3 regions of the Enterobacter vonholyi genome follow, and region 2 is predicted to be linked to each of the others. Evidence: riboswitches for the same ligand, from Rfam matches in the RefSeq annotation. Region 2 holds a riboswitch; each other region holds the start of a gene.
The links. A riboswitch is a leader RNA that binds a small molecule or an ion and turns the genes downstream of it on or off. The one in region 2 is predicted to bind thiamine pyrophosphate.
Positions count from the first base shown of each region.

Region 1: another riboswitch for thiamine pyrophosphate. It lies ahead of thiM (hydroxyethylthiazole kinase); the one in region 2 lies ahead of thiB (thiamine ABC transporter substrate binding subunit).
Region 3: another riboswitch for thiamine pyrophosphate. It lies ahead of thiC (phosphomethylpyrimidine synthase ThiC); the one in region 2 lies ahead of thiB (thiamine ABC transporter substrate binding subunit).

Region 1 is NZ_CP162152.1:2,918,598-2,924,825, reverse strand. It holds gene AB3N39_RS13770 (hypothetical protein) at 1-420, opposite strand, end outside; gene AB3N39_RS13765 (YadA C-terminal domain-containing protein) at 635-1,708, opposite strand; TPP riboswitch at 2,323-2,419, shown strand; gene thiM (hydroxyethylthiazole kinase) at 2,455-3,225, shown strand; gene thiD (bifunctional hydroxymethylpyrimidine kinase/phosphomethylpyrimidine kinase) at 3,222-4,022, shown strand; gene AB3N39_RS13750 (GntR family transcriptional regulator) at 4,065-4,811, shown strand; gene AB3N39_RS13745 (PfkB family carbohydrate kinase) at 4,785-5,738, opposite strand; gene AB3N39_RS13740 (ADP-ribosylglycohydrolase family protein) at 5,735-6,228, opposite strand, start outside.
Region 2 is NZ_CP162152.1:723,575-729,802, reverse strand. It holds gene sgrT (glucose uptake inhibitor SgrT) at 1-106, opposite strand, end outside; gene sgrR (HTH-type transcriptional regulator SgrR) at 195-1,850, shown strand; TPP riboswitch at 1,887-1,987, shown strand; gene thiB (thiamine ABC transporter substrate binding subunit) at 2,019-3,002, shown strand; gene thiP (thiamine/thiamine pyrophosphate ABC transporter permease ThiP) at 2,978-4,588, shown strand; gene thiQ (thiamine ABC transporter ATP-binding protein ThiQ) at 4,572-5,273, shown strand; gene AB3N39_RS03405 (DedA family protein) at 5,317-6,084, opposite strand; gene araC (arabinose operon transcriptional regulator AraC) at 6,213-6,228, opposite strand, start outside.
Region 3 is NZ_CP162152.1:225,046-231,273, forward strand. It holds gene thiC (phosphomethylpyrimidine synthase ThiC) at 1-1,170, opposite strand, end outside; TPP riboswitch at 1,250-1,358, opposite strand; gene rsd (sigma D regulator) at 1,413-1,910, opposite strand; gene nudC (NAD(+) diphosphatase) at 2,006-2,779, shown strand; gene hemE (uroporphyrinogen decarboxylase) at 2,818-3,882, shown strand; gene nfi (deoxyribonuclease V) at 3,892-4,563, shown strand; gene AB3N39_RS01065 (YjaG family protein) at 4,605-5,195, shown strand; gene hupA (nucleoid-associated protein HU-alpha) at 5,382-5,654, shown strand; gene AB3N39_RS01075 (DUF1481 domain-containing protein) at 5,666-6,228, shown strand, end outside.

The sequences.
Region 1 (6,228 bases), 2.2 Mb from region 2:
GACAACCAGCTGCATAATATAGCTATCCTTGTGCCATAAACCCTTATTTGGCTTCCAGCCTTTCGAAAGCAGATATTCAGCAGCATCAGATATTGGCTTATTCATAACGCGATCCGCTTCACCTGAAAACTGTTTAACATCGCCGCTTGCTTTGGCAGGCTTGCTGTCACAACGACCCGCAGCATCCATAACCTGAGTGCAGCCTTCAGGAAAATGCTTATGTGCTGATTGTGCAAGTTGAGCAGCATTCTCCAAAGCCTGTTTTTCTGCAGCAGCGTTAATGGCTGATGTGCGGTTTTGCTCTGCAATATAACAAGCGTCTTTACTCACCCCCTTGCTTTGACAATCCGCCATCCGTTGCGCTGGTGAGGAACACGCAGTAAGAGATAATACAGCCGCTATCATCATTAACTTTTTCATTATTGCCTCAGTAATTGCAATTATAAATATAGGTGCCTAACATCAAGCCGATCCATATCCCTAATAAAATAAAAGTGAGATACAAAACAGCGGAGATAAAAATGTACTTTGTCATTTTCTTTGCGAGCAGCAATGTATTGAGTTATAGCCAGCTGATTAAAACTCATGGGCGATTTTTTTTAGAACACTGGCATTTTATTTTAATACTGTAACATCACCATCCGTAAGATGCGGACGCCGCAACAATTTCATCACCGTTGGATGTACCTGATGTAGAGAGGGTAGCAGCTACATTCTCAGCGAACTTATGACGGTAGCCGATTGCATAACCTTGCGCATCTTTGAAGTTGGCAGCACCGACGGCAACCGCGTTATCTGTATCAACGTAATGCAAACCAGCAAGAGAAGCAGCGCCAGCGATACCAGCACGATATTCCTTGCGATCCTCATTCTGCTGATTCTCCAGAGAAGAGAACTTAGCGTTATTTTGACTCTCTAACGCAGTAATACGTGATTCATGATTCGCTAATTGTGCGCTGTGATTCTGAATCGTCGCTTCCTGTGTTTGCTGGCGTGACTGAACGGTAGCAACAGCAGCTTTATTCGCTGCGGCTACCGTTTGTGCATCGACAGCTAAAGATTGCGCATAAGCGCCCGTATTAAATGCCTGAGTCGCTTTGCCAGAGGCATCCTGAAGTGCTTGATCTTGTCTATCCTGATCGGCGTTGAAAATGCTTTTATCGACCTTACTTGCTAGCGCTTGAGTGTTGGCGTCTGCTTTGTTGTTCGCATTGGTCGCGGTGATGTCAGTTTTATCTACTCTCGTGTTTGTATCAATGATTGCTTGACCGTTAGTAATAACGCCTTGTAAAGCCGCATCTGCTTTATTATTAGTGTTATCAATCAATATATTCTGTTTGTTATCAGTGATTGTCTGATCTGCTTTGTAATCGTCGATTTTCTGATTAAGGATAGCGTTAGCTTGAGTGTTAGCATTTACGCCATCTTGAGCGGTGTTAGCTGTATCTTGTGCTTTATTAATAGCTGTATTTGCTCTGTCAATATCGCCCTGAAGGTTATAGATTTGCCCGTCTTGCTTAATGTTACTCCCCTCGATGTTATCAAGGTTATAGGCGGTTTTATCGGTACCCTGAATTTGAATGTGAGCACCTGGATTGTTGACGTTATCGTCAAGGTTTATGTTTACTTCCGCAGCATTTGCAGTATTCATTGAACCAGCAAACACAAAACCAAAAACAGCGATAGCTGTTGTATTTAAATAGTTCATTTTAAAGCTCTCATCATCACTACAAGAAAAAATAAAGTAAGGGCGCTATCCTGGCGGGAAGATACAACGTCTTGTTATATCTGAAATAATTCACAATTAACGTTGAAAATTTTGGTTTGATAACTTATTTCGTAACGTGCAGTAACTATCTATGAATGTGTAATTTTGATTATTGATCTAAATCATAAATAGCAGGAATAGCTAAACGAGTCATTCCAGAAAAGCTCGGCTTAATAATCTTATAATACAATAAGATAGCGATTCATGATGGATGAGAGCCAAATTAGATATAAAACACCAATACATTAAATGTATTTAAGTGTTTTGATTAAAATTGGTTAATAATACACATAACAGTTTATGTAAATTTATGGGTTTTTGCCGATTATTTATTATCGAATCTTTCGCTAGCTTCGAATGAAATGAAATCAGCTCATTTTTGTTACGGGATATACCAGGAAAAAATATTTATGTTGAAGATGCTAGCGAAAAAGTGTTTAGGGAGATTCATAACGCGATCGCTGCCGTGATAAATCAAAACCCCTTGCGCCTGACCTGTGGCCACGGTTACACTGATTGAGAACATTGATTTCAATAAATCATTGTTTTAAAAGTATTTTGACTCGGGGTGCCCTTCCTTGTGAAGGCTGAGAAATACCCGTATTACCTGATCTGGATAATGCCAGCGTAGGGAAGTCAGATGCCTTCCCGGTCATCGCTTCTTCACGCAAGGCAGGAGCGAACCCATGCAGCCTGACCTGCTCGATTTACACGTTTTACATCACTTCCGCACCCGTTCTCCGCTGACCCATTGTATGACCAATGATGTCGTACAGACCTTTACGGCCAACGTTCTGCTGGCGCTTGGCGCATCACCCGCGATGGTGATTGAGGCCGAAGAGGCCGAGCAGTTTGCTGCGATCGCCGATGCGCTGCTGGTCAACGTTGGCACGCTGACCTCGCCGCGGGCCCAGTCGATGCGGCGGGCGATTGAGAGCGCGGTGGCGGCAGGAAAGCCCTGGACGCTGGACCCGGTTGCCGTGGGCGCCCTGACGTTCCGCACCCGGTTTTGCCATCAAATTCTTGCTCTGAAACCGGCTGCCATTCGCGGCAATGCCTCTGAAATCCTTGCTCTTGCCGGGATGAGCCCGGGTGGGCGCGGCGTTGATACGACCGATACCGCCGCCAGCGCGGTGCCCGCTGCACAGGCGCTGGCCCGCCAGACCAATGCCGTTGTGGTCGTCACCGGCGAGGTGGATTACATCACGGACGGGCAACGTACTCGAACGGTTACCGGCGGCGATCCGCTGATGACGCGCGTGGTAGGCACCGGATGCGCGCTTTCTGCCGTTGTGGCGGCGAGCTGTTCGCTGCCGGGTGACCGGCTGGATAACATTGCTGCCGTCTGCGGATGGATGAAGCGAGCCGGAACGGTCGCGGTTGCGCAGTCGCGTGGCCCGGGCAGTTTTGCCAGCGCGTTCCTCGACGCGCTCTATACGCTGGAGGAGCAGGCATGAAGCGGATTAACGCCCTGACCATTGCCGGCACCGATCCCAGCGGCGGCGCGGGTATCCAGGCTGACCTCAAAACATTCTCGGCCCTTGGCGCGTACGGCTGCTCGGTCATTACCGCGCTGGTGGCGCAAAACACGCGCGGCGTGCAGTCGGTCTACCGTATCGAGCCAGATTTTGTTGCCGCACAGCTGGATTCTGTGTTCAGCGACGTGCGCATCGATACCACCAAGATCGGCATGCTGGCCGAGACGGATATTGTGGAAGCGGTGGCCGAGCGGCTTAAACGCTATCAGGTGCAAAACGTGGTGCTGGATACCGTCATGCTGGCAAAAAGCGGCGACCCGCTGCTTTCGGCCTCCGCCGTGGAGACGCTGCGTACAAAACTGCTGCCGCAGGTGGCGCTTATCACGCCCAATCTGCCGGAAGCCGCCGCGTTGTTAGGCACATCGCATGCGCAAACTGAACGCGAGATGAAAGCGCAGGGAAACGCGCTGCTGGCGATGGGCTGCGGCGCGGTGCTGATGAAGGGCGGTCATCTTGACGACGCTGAAAGCCCGGACTGGCTCTTTACCCGCGATGGCGAAGTACGTTTTACCGCGCCGCGCGTGCAGACCAAAAACACCCACGGCACGGGCTGCACGCTCTCCGCCGCGCTGGCGGCGCTGCGTCCCCGGCATGAAGGCTGGGCCGATACGGTTAGCGAAGCGAAAGCCTGGCTCTCGGCGGCGCTGGCAAAAGCCGATACTCTGGAAGTCGGTCACGGTATTGGGCCGGTTCATCATTTTCATGCATGGTGGTAACCCAGTATACTGGCAGGAAACACCACGCCTGAGAAAACAGAGATGGAACAAGCGCATACCCGGTTAATCGCTCAACTGAATGAACGGATCGCCGCGCCGGACAACACGCCGCTGTACCTGAAATTTGCCGAAACGGTAAAAAATGCGGTGCGAAGCGGCATGCTGGAGCACGGGAATATTTTGCCCGGCGAGCGCGATCTGAGCCAGTTAACCGGCGTGTCGCGCATTACCGTGCGAAAGGCAATGCAGGCGCTGGAGGAAGAGGGCGTGGTGACGCGTTCCCGTGGATATGGCACGCAAATCAACAACATCTTTGAATATTCGCTGAAAGAGGCGCGCGGGTTCTCGCAGCAGGTGGTGCTGCGCGGCCAAAAGCCCAATACGCTGTGGGTCAACAAGCGTGTGGTGAAATGCCCGGAAGAGGTGGCTAACCACCTATCGATCTCCCCGGACAGCGAGGTTTTTTTACTTAAGCGCATTCGCTATGTGGATGACGATGCGGTGTCGATTGAAGAGTCCTGGGTCCCGGTCGGGTTAATTCCCGATCCGGATGCAATTGGCATTTCGCTGTACGACTACTTCCGCAGTCAGAACATCTTCCCGCAGCGCACCCGCTCAAGGGTGAGCGCCCGCATGCCGGACAGCGAGTTTCAGGCGCACATAAAGATGGATGAAAAAATACCGGTGCTGGTGATCAAGCAGGTTGCGCTTGACCAGCAGCACCGTCCGATTGAGTACAGCATCAGCTACTGTCGCAGCGATCTATACGTCTTTGTATGCGAGGAGTAATTCCTCACGAGTCGGGGCGCAATCGCCGCCGCGGTGGCTGACCACCCAGGACGCCACGGCATTCCCCAGCAGAACGGCGTCTGCCAGCGACCATCCCGCTGCCAGCCCTGCCAGCGTGCCGCCCGCGTGGCTGTCGCCAGCACCAATGGTGTCCACAACCGTCGCCGGGAACGCCGGAACAACGCCCGAGGCGTCACCGTCATACCACATAGCACCGTCTTTATCATGGCGCACAATTAGCGCGGCGCCGAAGCGTTGCTGCCACACTTCACCCAGGTTTTCAGACTCCACACCGAATCTTTCAGCTGCAAGTTCCGCTTCCTGACGATTGAGCGACACGATTGGCCTGCAGGCCATAATCCGCTCCATCAGCGCGTCGGGAATATCCGCGATGCGGGGGCCGAAATCGATCAATGCCGTCACGTCCTGTAATCCCTCCAGCCAGCGTGTCAGCAGCTCGCCGCACGGCGATGCCAGCTGGTAGCCGGACAAATAAATCAGGCTGTTTTGCGGAACGTAAAGCGCATCCAGCCAGCGCTGCTGCCACTGGTTCTCCACGCCGCTAAAGGACATAAAGGTACGTTCGCCGTCAGGCTCAACCAGCGCCAGGCACCAGCCGTTGTCGCCCGTATCGGCCTCCACGGCGCTGTGCAGATCCTGCTTCGCCATGGCGTTGCGGATAATATCCGCCCAGACGCCGTGACCGACGGGCAGAGCGTTTTGCGCCGTAATGCCGAGCCGCTTCAGGGCGATGGCAATGTTTAGCGCGCAGCCGCCGATATTCACGCCCTGCTGCTTAAGTTCGATATCGCACCCGCGCCAGGGCAGGGCGTAGGCGTCGGCGATGACGTCTATCACCGCTGCGCCCAGCACCGTCACCGGGCGCGTGGCGTGCAGGGTGTCGAGACGTTGGGCAAATGCATTCATACGCCCTCCCTTTGCTCCCGGTAGTGCAGCAGTTTCTCGCAATAGTGGCCGAAATCGAGCCGGTTAACGGCGTCGAGCTCGGCCTTCAGCGCCGGGTCAATTGCCTGGACGCCGTGGAGCGCGCCGCAGATGGCTGTCGCCATGGCACCAATGGTGTCGGTATCGCCGCCCAGGTTGGCGCATAAAATGGCGCAGCGGTTCGGTTCGGTTTCCGCCAGTTCGACCATCGCAATGGCCGCCGGGACGGACTCAATGGTGCTGGTTCCTGCGCCGACAAGCTGATAAATCTGCTCGCTGGCGGAGTCGATGCCGTTGGCTTCCCGTACAGTCTTAAGCGCCAGCTCAATACGCGCCGCCAGCGACGCGCTGAAGGTGGTGGTTTTCGCCTCCTGCGCATAGCGGGCGATACCCGGCAGGGCATCGACGATGTTCTGCCAGCTTTCGCCGTCGACGGCACGGGAAACCGCCCACGCAATCACCACCGCGCCGG
Region 2 (6,228 bases):
CTAACGTTTTCAGCCGTTGCTCTGCACACCGGCGGGCCAGCCAGGACGATCCTTTTGTCGCTGAAAAGTACTGCTGATAAAACTGACGTGCGGTAGACCTCTTCATAATTTACCTCCTCGCTTCATCGAGGAGAATTATTGGCCTAATATAGGGATAAATAAATTGCTGGTTTTTTGTCAGGAGTTCCCCTTTTATGCCTTCCGGTCGTCTGCAACAACAGTTTATCCGCCTCTGGCAGTGCTGCGAGGGGCAATCGCAGGAGACCACGCTCAACGAGCTGGCGGACCTGCTTAGCTGTTCCCGCCGTCATATGCGCACGCTTCTCAACACCATGCAGCAGCAGGGGTGGTTAAGCTGGGAAGCGGAAGCGGGACGCGGCAAACGCTCGCGACTGACCTTCCTGTATACCGGACTGGCGTTGCAGCAGCAGCGCGCAGAAGATCTGCTCGAACAGGACCGCATCGATCAGCTGGTCCAGCTGGTGGGCGACAAGGCCGCCGTGCGCCAGATGCTGGTTTCCCATCTCGGACGCAGCTTTCGTCAGGGCCGACACATTCTGCGGGTGCTCTACTACCGGCCAATGAAAAATCTGTTGCCCGGCACGGCGTTACGCCGCTCGGAAACCCACATGGCCCGACAAATCTTCAGCGGCCTGACGCGCATAAATGAGGAAAACGGGGAACTGGAGGCGGATATTGCCCATCACTGGCAGCAGCTTTCCCCGCGCCACTGGCGCTTCTTCTTACGCCCCGGCATCCACTTTCACCACGGCCGCGAGCTGGAGATGCACGACGTCATCGCCTCTCTGGAACGCGCCCGCAGGCTGCCGCTCTACTCGCATATTTCGCGCATCCACTCCCCCACGGCCTGGACGCTGGACATTGAGCTGTCGCAGCAGGACAAGTGGCTTCCCTGGCTGCTGGGCTATGTGCCGTCGATGATTTTGCCCGGTGAGTGGGAATCATTGAACAGTTTTGCCAGCCTGCCGATTGGCACCGGGCCCTACTCCGTGTCCCGCAATAACAGCAACCAGCTGAAAATCCGCGCGTTCGATGACTACTTTGGCTATCGGGCGCTGATCGACGAAGTGAACGTGTGGGTATTGCCTGACCTCAATGAAGACCTGAGCTGCGGTCTGACGCTTGAAGGCCCCACCACCGGAGAAAAGGCCGTTGAGAGCCGCCTGGAGGAAGGATGCTACTATCTCCTGTTTGACCGCCGCACCCACCGCGGGGCAAACCAGGGCGTCCGCAAGTGGATCAGCCACGTGCTGTCCCCTTCCAATCTGATCTACCATGCGGAAGAGCAGTACCAGACATACTGGTTTCCGGCCTACGGCCTGCTTCCGCGCTGGCACCACGCCCGGCCGTCGCACTGCGACAAACCCGCAGGGCTGGAGTCCATCACCCTGACCTACTACCGCGAGCACGTGGAGCATCGTTTTATCGCGAGGATCATGACCCGCCTGCTGGCAGCCGAGGGGGTCAAGTTAGAGGTAAGAGAAGTGGACTATGACGAATGGCATCAGGGGGAGATCGCCAGCGATATCTGGCTCAACAGCGCTAATTTTACCCTGCCGCTCGATTTTTCATTATTTTCACACCTGTATGAAGTCCCGCTGATCCAGCACTGCATCGACCGTGACTGGCAGCAGGACGCCGCCCTGTGGCGATCGGGCGAGATGAATCTTGCCGTATGGTGCCAGCAGCTGCTGGCCGAGCAGGCGATCGTCCCGCTGATCCACCACTGGCTGATGATTCAGGGCCAGCGCAGCATGCGCGGCCTGCGGATGAACACCCTGGGCTGGTTTGATTTTAAATCCGCCTGGTTTGCCCCCCCGGAGCCATAACGCTTTCGTAATATTCACCAAATCATTACAATAGCGCCGTTCTCAACGGGGTGCTGCATCACAGATGTGCGCTGAGATAATACCCGTCGAACCTGATCCGGATAACGCCGGCGAAGGGATTTGAGGCTGTCGCTCAAAATCCTTTGCCACTCAACCCTGAGGTGCAAAGTGTTAAAAAAAGTTCTCCCCCTGCTGGCGCTGTTTGCGCTGCCTGCTTTTGCCAAGCCCGTCCTGACGGTCTACACCTACGACTCCTTCTCTGCCGACTGGGGCCCTGGCCCGGTTGTCAAAAAAGCCTTTGAAGCGGACTGCAACTGCGAGCTGAAGTTCGTGGCGCTTGAAGATGGCGTGTCGCTGCTCAACCGTCTGCGCATGGAAGGAAAAAACAGTAAAGCCGACGTGGTGCTCGGGCTGGATAACAACCTGCTGGAAGCCGCCTCGCAAACCAAACTGTTTGCCAAAAGCGGCGTCGCGGCAGATGCCGTTAACGTGCCGGGCGGCTGGAAGAACGACACCTTTGTGCCGTTCGACTATGGCTACTTTGCTTTTGTTTATGACAAAAATAAGCTGAAAAACCCGCCAAAAAGCCTGAAAGAGCTGGTCGAAAGCGATCAGAAGTGGCGCGTAATTTACGAAGATCCGCGTACCAGCACGCCGGGCCTGGGCCTGCTGCTATGGATGCAAAAAGTCTACGGGGATAAAGCACCGGAAGCATGGCAGAAGCTGGCCGCCAAAACCGTCACCGTGACCAAAGGCTGGAGCGAAGCCTACGGCCTGTTCCTCAAAGGCGAAAGCGACCTGGTGCTGAGCTACACCACCTCCCCGGCCTACCACATTATCGCCGAGAAGAAAGACAACTATGCAGCCGCAGATTTTGCGGAAGGGCACTATCTGCAGGTGGAAGTGGCCGCGCGTACCGCTGCCAGCAAACAGCCGGAGCTGGCCGAGAAGTTCCTGAAGTTTATGGTTTCACCGGCGTTCCAGAACGCCATTCCAGCGGGCAACTGGATGTATCCGGTTACTAACGTTGCGCTGCCTGCAGGTTTCGAGCAGTTGACCAAACCGAAAACCTCGCTGGAGTTTACGCCGCAGCAGGTCGCCGCGCAGCGTGCCGCATGGGTAAGCGAATGGCAACGCGCCGTCAGCCGTTGATTTCCGGCTGGTTACTTCCCGGGCTGCTCGCCGCCGCCGTGATGGTAGCGGTCAGCCTGGGGGCTTTTCTTGCATTGTGGTTTAACGCGCCAGAGAGCGACCTGCTCGCCCTCTGGCACGACAGCTACCTCTGGCACGTTATCCGGTTCTCCTTCTGGCAGGCGTCTCTTTCTGCCCTGCTGTCGGTGATCCCGGCTATTTTTCTGGCACGCGCTCTGTATCGACGGCGATTTCCCGGCAGGCAGGCCCTGCTGCGCCTGTGCGCCATGACGCTGATCCTGCCCGTGCTGGTGGCGGTATTTGGTATTCTGAGCGTTTACGGTCGCCAGGGCTGGCTGTCTTCACTGTTCGGTCAGCTTGGTCTGGAATGGTCATTCTCGCCTTACGGACTGCAGGGCATTCTGCTGGCGCACGTATTTTTCAATATGCCGATGGCAACGCGCCTCTTTTTGCAGGCGCTGGAAAATATTCCCGGCGAACAGCGTCAGATTGCCGCCCAGCTCGGCATGCGCGGCGTGTCGTTCTTCCGCTTTGTCGAATGGCCGTGGCTGCGCCGCCAGCTCCCGCCCGTGGCGGCGTTAATCTTCATGCTCTGCTTTGCCAGCTTTGCCACCGTGCTGTCACTCGGCGGCGGGCCGCAGGCCACCACCATTGAGCTGGCGATTTACCAGGCGCTGAGTTACGACTACGATCCCGGTCGCGCCGCGCTGCTGGCGATGGTGCAGATGGCGTGCTGTCTTGCGCTGGTGCTGTTGAGCCAGCGGCTGAGTAAAGCCATTCCCGCAGGTAGTCATCAAATAACCGGCTGGCGCGATCCGCAGGACAGCCTGCACAGCCGCGTCAGCGATTTTATCCTGATCGCGCTGGCGCTGTTGCTGCTGCTGCCGCCGCTGCTGGCCGTTATCGTTGACGGCCTGAACCTCAATCTTATGTCCGTCCTACAACAGCCCGTTCTCTGGCAGGCGACCTGGACCTCGGTACGCATAGCGCTGGCTGCCGGACTGCTGTGCGTTATGCTGACCATGATGCTGCTGTGGAGCAGCCGTGAGCTCTACGCCCGCCAGGCGCAAAAAGCCGGACAAATGCTGGAACTGACGGGCATGCTGATACTGGCGATGCCGGGTATCGTGCTGGCAACGGGCTTCTTTTTACTGTTCAACAGCACCCTCGGCCTGCCGGAAAGGGCCGATGGCATTGTGATTTTCACTAACGCCTTAATGGCCATCCCCTACGCGCTTAAGGTGCTGGAAAACCCGATGCGCGACGTCAACAGCCGCTACGGTTTGCTGTGTCAGTCGCTGGGCATGCAGGGCTGGCAGCGGCTGAAGGTAGTCGAACTGCGCGCGCTAAAACGCCCGCTGGCGCAGGCGCTGGCCTTTGCCTGCGTGCTCTCTATTGGAGACTTTGCCGTCGTGGCGCTGTTCGGCAATGACGATTTCCGCACGCTGCCTTACTGGCTTTATCAGCAAATTGGCTCTTACCGCAGTCAGGATGGCGCGGTTACCGCGCTGTTACTGCTGCTGCTGTGCTTTGCCTTATTTACCGTTATCGAAAAACTCCCGGGGCGTGATGTTAAAACTGACTGATGTAACCTGGCTTTATCAGCATCTGCCGATGCGCTTCACGCTCTCCGTTCAGCAGGGCGAGCGGATTGCCGTGCTTGGCCCAAGCGGTGCCGGGAAAAGCACCTTGCTCAATTTGATCGCCGGCTTTCTGCAACCTGCCAGCGGGTCGATAGCCATCGATAATCGTGATTTCACCAACGCCCCTCCGGCTAAACGTCCTGTGTCGATGCTGTTTCAGGAAAACAACCTCTTCACCCATCTGACGGTGCGGCAAAACATCGCGCTGGGAATGCATCCGGGGCTCAGGCTGAACGATGCCCAACGCGAAAAACTTGAAGTGATTGCCGGACAGATGGGGATCACCGAATTCATCGACAGGCTGCCGGGCGAGCTCTCCGGCGGCCAGCGTCAGCGCGTGGCGCTGGCGCGTTGTCTGGTGCGCGAGCAGCCGCTTCTGCTGCTGGATGAGCCCTTCTCGGCGCTCGATCCCGCGCTGCGTCAGGAGATGCTCGCCCTGGTGCAGGAGGTCTGCCAGCGTCAGCAGCTGACGATGCTGATGGTTTCGCACAGTATTGAGGATGCAGCACGGATTGCGCCGCGATCGGTGGTGGTTGCCGAAGGGCGAATTGCGTGGGATGGGAAGACGGAAGAGCTGCTGAGTGGTAAAGCGGGGGCGTCTTCACTGTTGGGCATTCGTGCCGTCTGATGCCCTCACCCTGACCCTCTCCCACAGGGAGAGGGAATAAACATTAACGGCTCACCACCTTCAGCAGAATTTCGCCGTACACCGGCATCAGCGGGTGGCGAATCAGCGCGACCAGGGCCACCACGGCCACACCCAGCGTCAGCGGGGCCAGCCACAAAAGACGAGAGCGCGGGAGATAGCGCGTCAGGCGATCGACGCTCGCTTTCGCGCTGCGCCACAGCCGCCAGCAGAGCCAGACCGCCAACCACAGCAGCAGCGCCGTGCCCAGCAGCAGCCACTTAAACTCACCGCTTTGCATCCCGTCAGGAATATCTATCGCCGCCCCTGCGAGGATCCCCGGCAGGAAGTAGAACGGCGGCCAGAAGACGCAGCCGATAATGTTCGGCACCACGAATTTCGCGACGGGCAGATCCAGCATCCCGGCCACCATCGGCACCAGCGGACGCGTTGGCCCGACAAAGCGGCCGACGAGGATGGTAAACATGCTGTGCTGATGCAGCGCGTGCTCGGTTTTATCCAGCAAGGCTTTGTTCTTTTTCATGAACGACCAGCGGTGCAGCGGCTTCTTAAAGCGCCAGCCCAGCCAGAAGGAGATCCAGTCGCCGAGCAGGCAGCCGATAATCCCGGCCAGCCACGCCTGCCAGAAATTAACCTCGCCGCTGCCAATCAGCGCACCAAGCCCTGCCATCATTACGGTGCCGGGCAGGATTAACCCGACGAGCGCCAGCGACTCCAGAAACGCCACCAGCGCCACGGCGATGAGCGAGTACATAACGGACTGGGTAATAAAGTGTTCCAGCAATGCCTGCATAACTATTCCGGTCAGAAAACGAATCAGCGATTCTGCTTAGCGCCCCGCACCGCGTCAAGGCAACAATTGTCTGAATAGTTTACAGGTTGCTTTCCGCATTCACCTGTTTGTTTATCTTTTTTTACCGATTATTCACATCCCGCG
Region 3 (6,228 bases), 500 kb from region 2:
CAGAGAGACGTCATAGGCGGCGCAGATCTCGCAAATTTCGCGGAAGTGTTCATAGAGGAAGTTTTCCCGGTGATGGGAGAGGCACCACTTCGCCATGATGGAGCCGCCGCGCGAGACGATGCCGGTCAGACGCTTCGCGGTCATTGGCACGTAGCGCAGCAGCACGCCCGCGTGAATGGTGAAGTAGTCCACGCCCTGCTCCGCCTGCTCCAGCAGGGTGTCGCGGAACGCTTCCCAGGTGAGGTCTTCGGCAATGCCGTTGACCTTCTCCAGCGCCTGATAAATCGGGACGGTGCCAATCGGTACCGGGCTGTTACGCAGGATCCATTCGCGGGTTTCATGGATATAGCGGCCGGTGGAGAGATCCATTACCGTGTCCGCACCCCAGCGCGTGGACCAGACCAGCTTTTCCACCTCTTCTTCGATGGAGGAGGTGACGGCCGAGTTACCGATGTTAGCGTTGACCTTCACCAGGAAGTTGCGGCCGATAATCATCGGCTCGGACTCCGGGTGGTTAATGTTGGCGGGGATAATCGCGCGGCCGGCGGCCACTTCGTCACGCACAAACTCCGGCGTGATGTTCTCCGGCAGGCGAGCGCCAAAGCCTTCACCAGGATGCTGATAGCGCAGCACTTCGCTGCGGATACGCTCGCGACCCATGTTTTCACGGATGGCGATGAACTCCATCTCCGGCGTGACGATACCCTGGCGGGCGTAGTGCAGCTGGGTCACGCATTTACCTGCTTTAGCACGTTTTGGCGTCAGCAGGCCGGTAAAGCGCAGCTCGTCCAGACCGTCGTCGGCCAGGCGCTCTTTGGTGTACGCAGAGCTGAGCACGCTCAGCTCTTCGCAGTCGTTACGCGCGTCAATCCACGGCTGGCGCAGCTTTGCCAGCCCCTGCTGGACGTTGATGGCAACATCAGGATCGCCGTATGGGCCGGAGGTGTCATACACCGGCACGGCTTCGTTGTCTTCATACTGCGGATTCTCTTTGCTGCCGCCGATAAGCGTCGGGCTGAGGTGGATTTCGCGCATCGGAACGCGAATATCGTCCTGCGAGCCGGAAATGTAGATGCGTTTCGAGTTCGGGAAAGCGGTGCCTTCCAGGGTGTCGATGAAGTGTTGGGCCTGTGCGCGCTGTTCGCGGCGGGTCAGTTTTGCAGTAGACATAGCTCATTCCAAAAGTGAAGGACATGGCTTGTCAGACGACGGATGAAGCAAGAGAGGATCGCCCGGGGGGCGATACAACAGCAGTGTGACTCTTGTTCCCTTCGCAGGTATTAGCCTGATCAGGTTCCGCGGATCCCGAATTAACGGTCTCAGCCCGGCTTTCGCTCTGGGCACTCCGACAAGAAAAATCCCCCTCGTGAGAGGGGCGAATGGTTGTAAATTACTCGTTAACGATTAAGAACTCAAGCAGGGCGCGCGACGTTCTCTTCGTTACTGATGTTCAAATCATTGTCCAGGGCGAGAGAGATCAGCTTGTCTTCCAGCGTGAATCGCTCCTCCAGCGCTTCGCCGAGGTCGGATAGCGCCTGCTGGAACTCAAGATAGTTATCGTGATCGATGGCGTTCTCAAGCGTGGAATCGTAGTAATCCATGATCTGCTGGGTATTGGCTTCCAGCAGCGGATAGAGCTTGCTGGCCGCTAAATACGGCGTTGTCCCTTCCATTTCGCGGATAATGCGTTCATAAATATTGAAATGGCCGTCGGACAGATAGTCGACCAGGCCCTGACAAAAATCATCCAGCGCTTTTTCGTTCAGTCGCATAAACGATTCTTTGCCAGGCTTAATGCCGACCAGATTGTAATAAGCCACGAGTAGATGCTTGCGCACATGCAGCCAGCGATCCACCAGTTTGTTACTTCCTCTAACGCGCTCAGTCAGGCTTTCTAGCTGGTTTAACATGGTCGACTCCGCAAAGTGTAGGATTGAATCTGCTCATCCAGAATGTAACCACAATGCTAACAACATGTCAGTGAAGCGAAGGTAGTGCAATAGATATGGATCGTATTATTGAAAAATCAGATCTGGGTTGGTGGATCGTCAGCCACGAACAAAAATTATGGTTGCCCGGTGGAGAACTGCCCTACGGTGCGGCGGAAACGTTCGATCTCGTGGGCCAGCCTGCGCTAGAGATCGGCGAGTGGCAGGGTGAGCCCGTGTGGTTGATCCAGCAAGCGCGTCGTCAGGATATGGGATCCGTTCGCCAGGTGTTGGATCTGGACGTAGGCCTGTTCCAGCTGGCGGGGCGGGGCGTGCAGCTGGCGGAGTTTTACCGCTCGCACAAATACTGCGGCTATTGCGGCCATACCATGCACTCGAGTAAAACCGAGTGGGCGATGCTCTGCAGCCACTGCCGCGAACGTTATTACCCACAAATTGCGCCGTGCATTATCGTCGCTATCCGTCGGGATGACTCTATTTTGCTTGCACAGCATACCCGCCATCGCAACGGCATTCATACCGTGCTGGCCGGGTTCGTCGAGGTGGGCGAAACGCTGGAGCAGGCAGTGGCGCGCGAGGTGATGGAAGAGAGCGGGATCAAAGTGAAGAACTTGCGCTACGTCACCTCCCAGCCGTGGCCGTTCCCGCAGTCGCTGATGACGGCCTTTATGGCCGACTATGACAGCGGCGAGATCGTTATCGATCAGAAAGAGCTGCTGGACGCGAACTGGTATCGCTACGACGATTTACCCCTGTTACCTCCGCCGGGCACCGTGGCGCGTCGGCTGATAGAAGATACCGTGGCGATGTGTCGGGCCGAGTATGAGTAGTGTTACACTGAGGCCATGACGCTTAAGGAACTGCAAAAATGACCGAACTGAAGAACGATCGTTATCTGCGTGCGCTGCTGCGCCAGCCCGTTGATGTCACCCCGGTGTGGATGATGCGCCAGGCGGGACGCTATCTGCCAGAGTACAAAGCCACGCGCGCGCAGGCGGGCGATTTTATGTCGCTTTGCAAAAACGCCGAGCTGGCCTGTGAAGTGACGCTCCAGCCGCTGCGCCGCTTCCCGCTGGATGCGGCGATCCTCTTCTCGGATATTCTGACCATTCCGGATGCGATGGGCCTTGGCCTGTACTTCGAAACCGGTGAAGGTCCGCGTTTCACCTCTCCGATCAAAAGCAAAGCCGACGTGGACAAGCTGCCGATCCCCGATCCGGAAGGCGAACTGGGCTACGTGATGAACGCCGTGCGCACCATTCGCCGCGAGCTGAAAGGTGAAGTGCCGCTGATTGGCTTCTCAGGCAGCCCGTGGACGCTGGCGACCTATATGGTGGAAGGGGGCAGCAGCAAAGCCTTCACCATGATTAAAAAGATGATGTACGCCGAGCCGCTGGCCCTGCATGCGCTGCTCGACAAGCTGGCGAAGAGCGTTACGCTCTATCTGAACGCGCAGATTAAGGCGGGCGCGCAGTCGGTGATGATTTTCGATACCTGGGGCGGCGTGCTGACCGGGCGCGATTATCAGCAGTTCTCCCTGTATTACATGCATAAAATCGTTGATGGCCTGCTGCGTGAAAACGAAGGTCGCCGCGTGCCGGTGACGCTGTTCACCAAAGGTGGCGGCCAGTGGCTGGAAGCGATGGCGGCAACCGGCTGCGACGCGCTGGGTCTCGACTGGACCACCGATATTGCCGATGCGCGTCGTCGCGTGGGCGACAAAGTAGCGCTGCAGGGCAATATGGACCCGTCCATGCTTTATGCGCCGCCAGCCCGCATTGAAGAAGAAGTGTCGACTATACTGTCTGGTTTCGGCCAGGGGGAAGGCCACGTCTTTAACCTCGGCCACGGCATTCATCAGGATGTGCCGCCAGAACACGCAGGCGTATTTGTGGAGGCGGTGCATCGGCTTTCTGCCCAGTATCACAAGTAAGGAGTCGTTATGGATCTCGCGTCGCTACGCGCTCAACAAATCGAACTGGCCTCATCGGTGATCCGCGAGGATCGTCTGGATAAGGACCCTCCGCAGTACATTGGCGGAGCAGACGTCGGATTCGAGCAGGGTGGGGACGTGACGCGAGCGGCGATGGTGGTACTGAAATACCCTTCGCTTGAGCTGGTGGAGTACAAGGTCGCGCGTATCGCGACCACCATGCCGTACATTCCGGGCTTTCTCTCCTTCCGCGAATATCCCGCGCTGCTGGCAGCGTGGGAGCAGCTTTCGCAAAAACCTGACCTGCTGTTTGTCGATGGGCACGGGATCTCACACCCGCGTCGTTTAGGCGTTGCCAGTCATTTTGGGCTGCTGGTGGATGTGCCGACCATTGGCGTCGCCAAGAAACGCCTGTGCGGCGCGTTTGAACCTCTTTCATCCGAGCCGGGTGCGCTGGCGCCGCTCATCCATAAAGGCGAGCAGCTGGCGTGGGTCTGGCGCAGCAAGGCACGCTGTAACCCGCTCTTTATCGCTACCGGGCACCGTGTGAGCATGGACAGCGCCCTCGCGTGGGTGCAGCGCTGCATGAAGGGCTACCGCTTGCCGGAGCCGACGCGCTGGGCAGACGCCGTGGCGTCTTCACGTCCGGCTTTTGTTCGTTGGCAGGAAATTCAGCGATGATTCAGGTAAACTGCGCCTAATTTTCGATTCGAGAGATCATCATGCTACAAAACCCAATTCACCTGCGCCTTGAAAAGCTGGAAAGCTGGCAGCACGTCACCTTTATGGCTTGCCTGTGCGAGCGCATGTATCCCAACTATGCCGCGTTCTGCAAGCAGACGGGTTTTGGTGATGGCCATATCTACCGCCGCATTCTGGATCTGATCTGGGAAACGCTGACGGTGAAAGACGCGAAGGTGAATTTCGACTCTCAGCTCGAAAAGCTGGAAGAGGCGATTCCGGTGGCGGATGATTTTGACCTGTACGGCGTCTACCCGGCAATTGATGCCTGCGTGGCGTTAAGCGAACTGCTGCACTCCCGACTGAGCGGTGAAACGCTGGAGCACGCTATTGAAGTCAGTAAGGCATCTATTACGACCGTCGCGATGCTGGAAATGACCCAGGAAGGTCGGGAAATGACCGACGAAGAGCTGCGTGCGAACCCGGCGGTTGAGCAAGAATGGGACATTCAGTGGGAAATTTTCCGCCTGTTAGCAGAGTGTGAAGAACGCGATATTGAGCTGATAAAAGGGCTGCGCGCGGACTTACGAGAGGCTGGCGAGAGCAATATTGGTATAATTTTTAACCAATGAGACAATAAATCTTGAGATAACGCCCGTTTTGTCGCTCCTCGACTCTTCCCTTTCGCCCCTTGTCTGGTCTACATTTGGGGGGCGAAAAAAAGTGGCTATCGGTGCGTGTATGCAGGAGAGTGCTTTTTTGGCATTTTCGTCGCACTCGATGCTTAGCAAGCGATAAACACATTGAAAGGATAACTTATGAACAAGACTCAACTGATTGATGTAATTGCGGACAAGGCTGATCTGTCTAAAGTGCAGGCTAAAGCTGCTCTGGAATCTACCCTGGCTGCTATTACTGAGTCTCTGAAAGAAGGTGATGCTGTACAACTGGTTGGTTTCGGTACCTTCAAAGTGAACCACCGCGCTGAGCGTACTGGCCGCAACCCGCAGACCGGTAAAGAAATCAAAATCGCCGCAGCTAACGTGCCGGCATTTGTTTCTGGTAAAGCACTGAAAGACGCTGTTAAGTAAGACGCGTGGCAGTGAACAGTTTTAGCGAAGGGGCGGTAACGCCCCTTTTGTCTTTCTGGCGTGGAACGCTCGCGCTGGCAGGCATGCTGCTGCTGTCAGCCTGTAGCCACGACACCTCCCTGCCGCCGTTTACCGCCAGCGGTTACGCGGACAACCAGGGCGCGGTTAGGGTCTGGCGCAAAGATTCCGGCGGCGAAGTTCATCTGCTTTCTGCCTTCAGCCCGTGGCATAACGGCAATACGTCGACTGCGGAATATCGCTGGCAGGGAGATGACCTGTCGCTGATTGAACTGAACGTCTACAGCAAAACCCCCGAACATGTGAAAGTGCGTTTTGACGACCATGGCGAGCTGAGCTTTATGCAGCGCGAAGTCAGCGGTCAAAAACAGCAGCTTTCCAGCGATCAAATCGCCCTCTACCGTTATCGTGCCGAACAAATCCGCCAGACCAGCGATGCGCTTCGTCTGGGACGCGTTGTGCTGCGCCAGGGGCGCTGGCATGCCGATGGGTCGGTGACAACCTGCGAAGGGCAGACGGTCAAGCCTGAGCTCGAATCCTGGGCAACCGAACACAT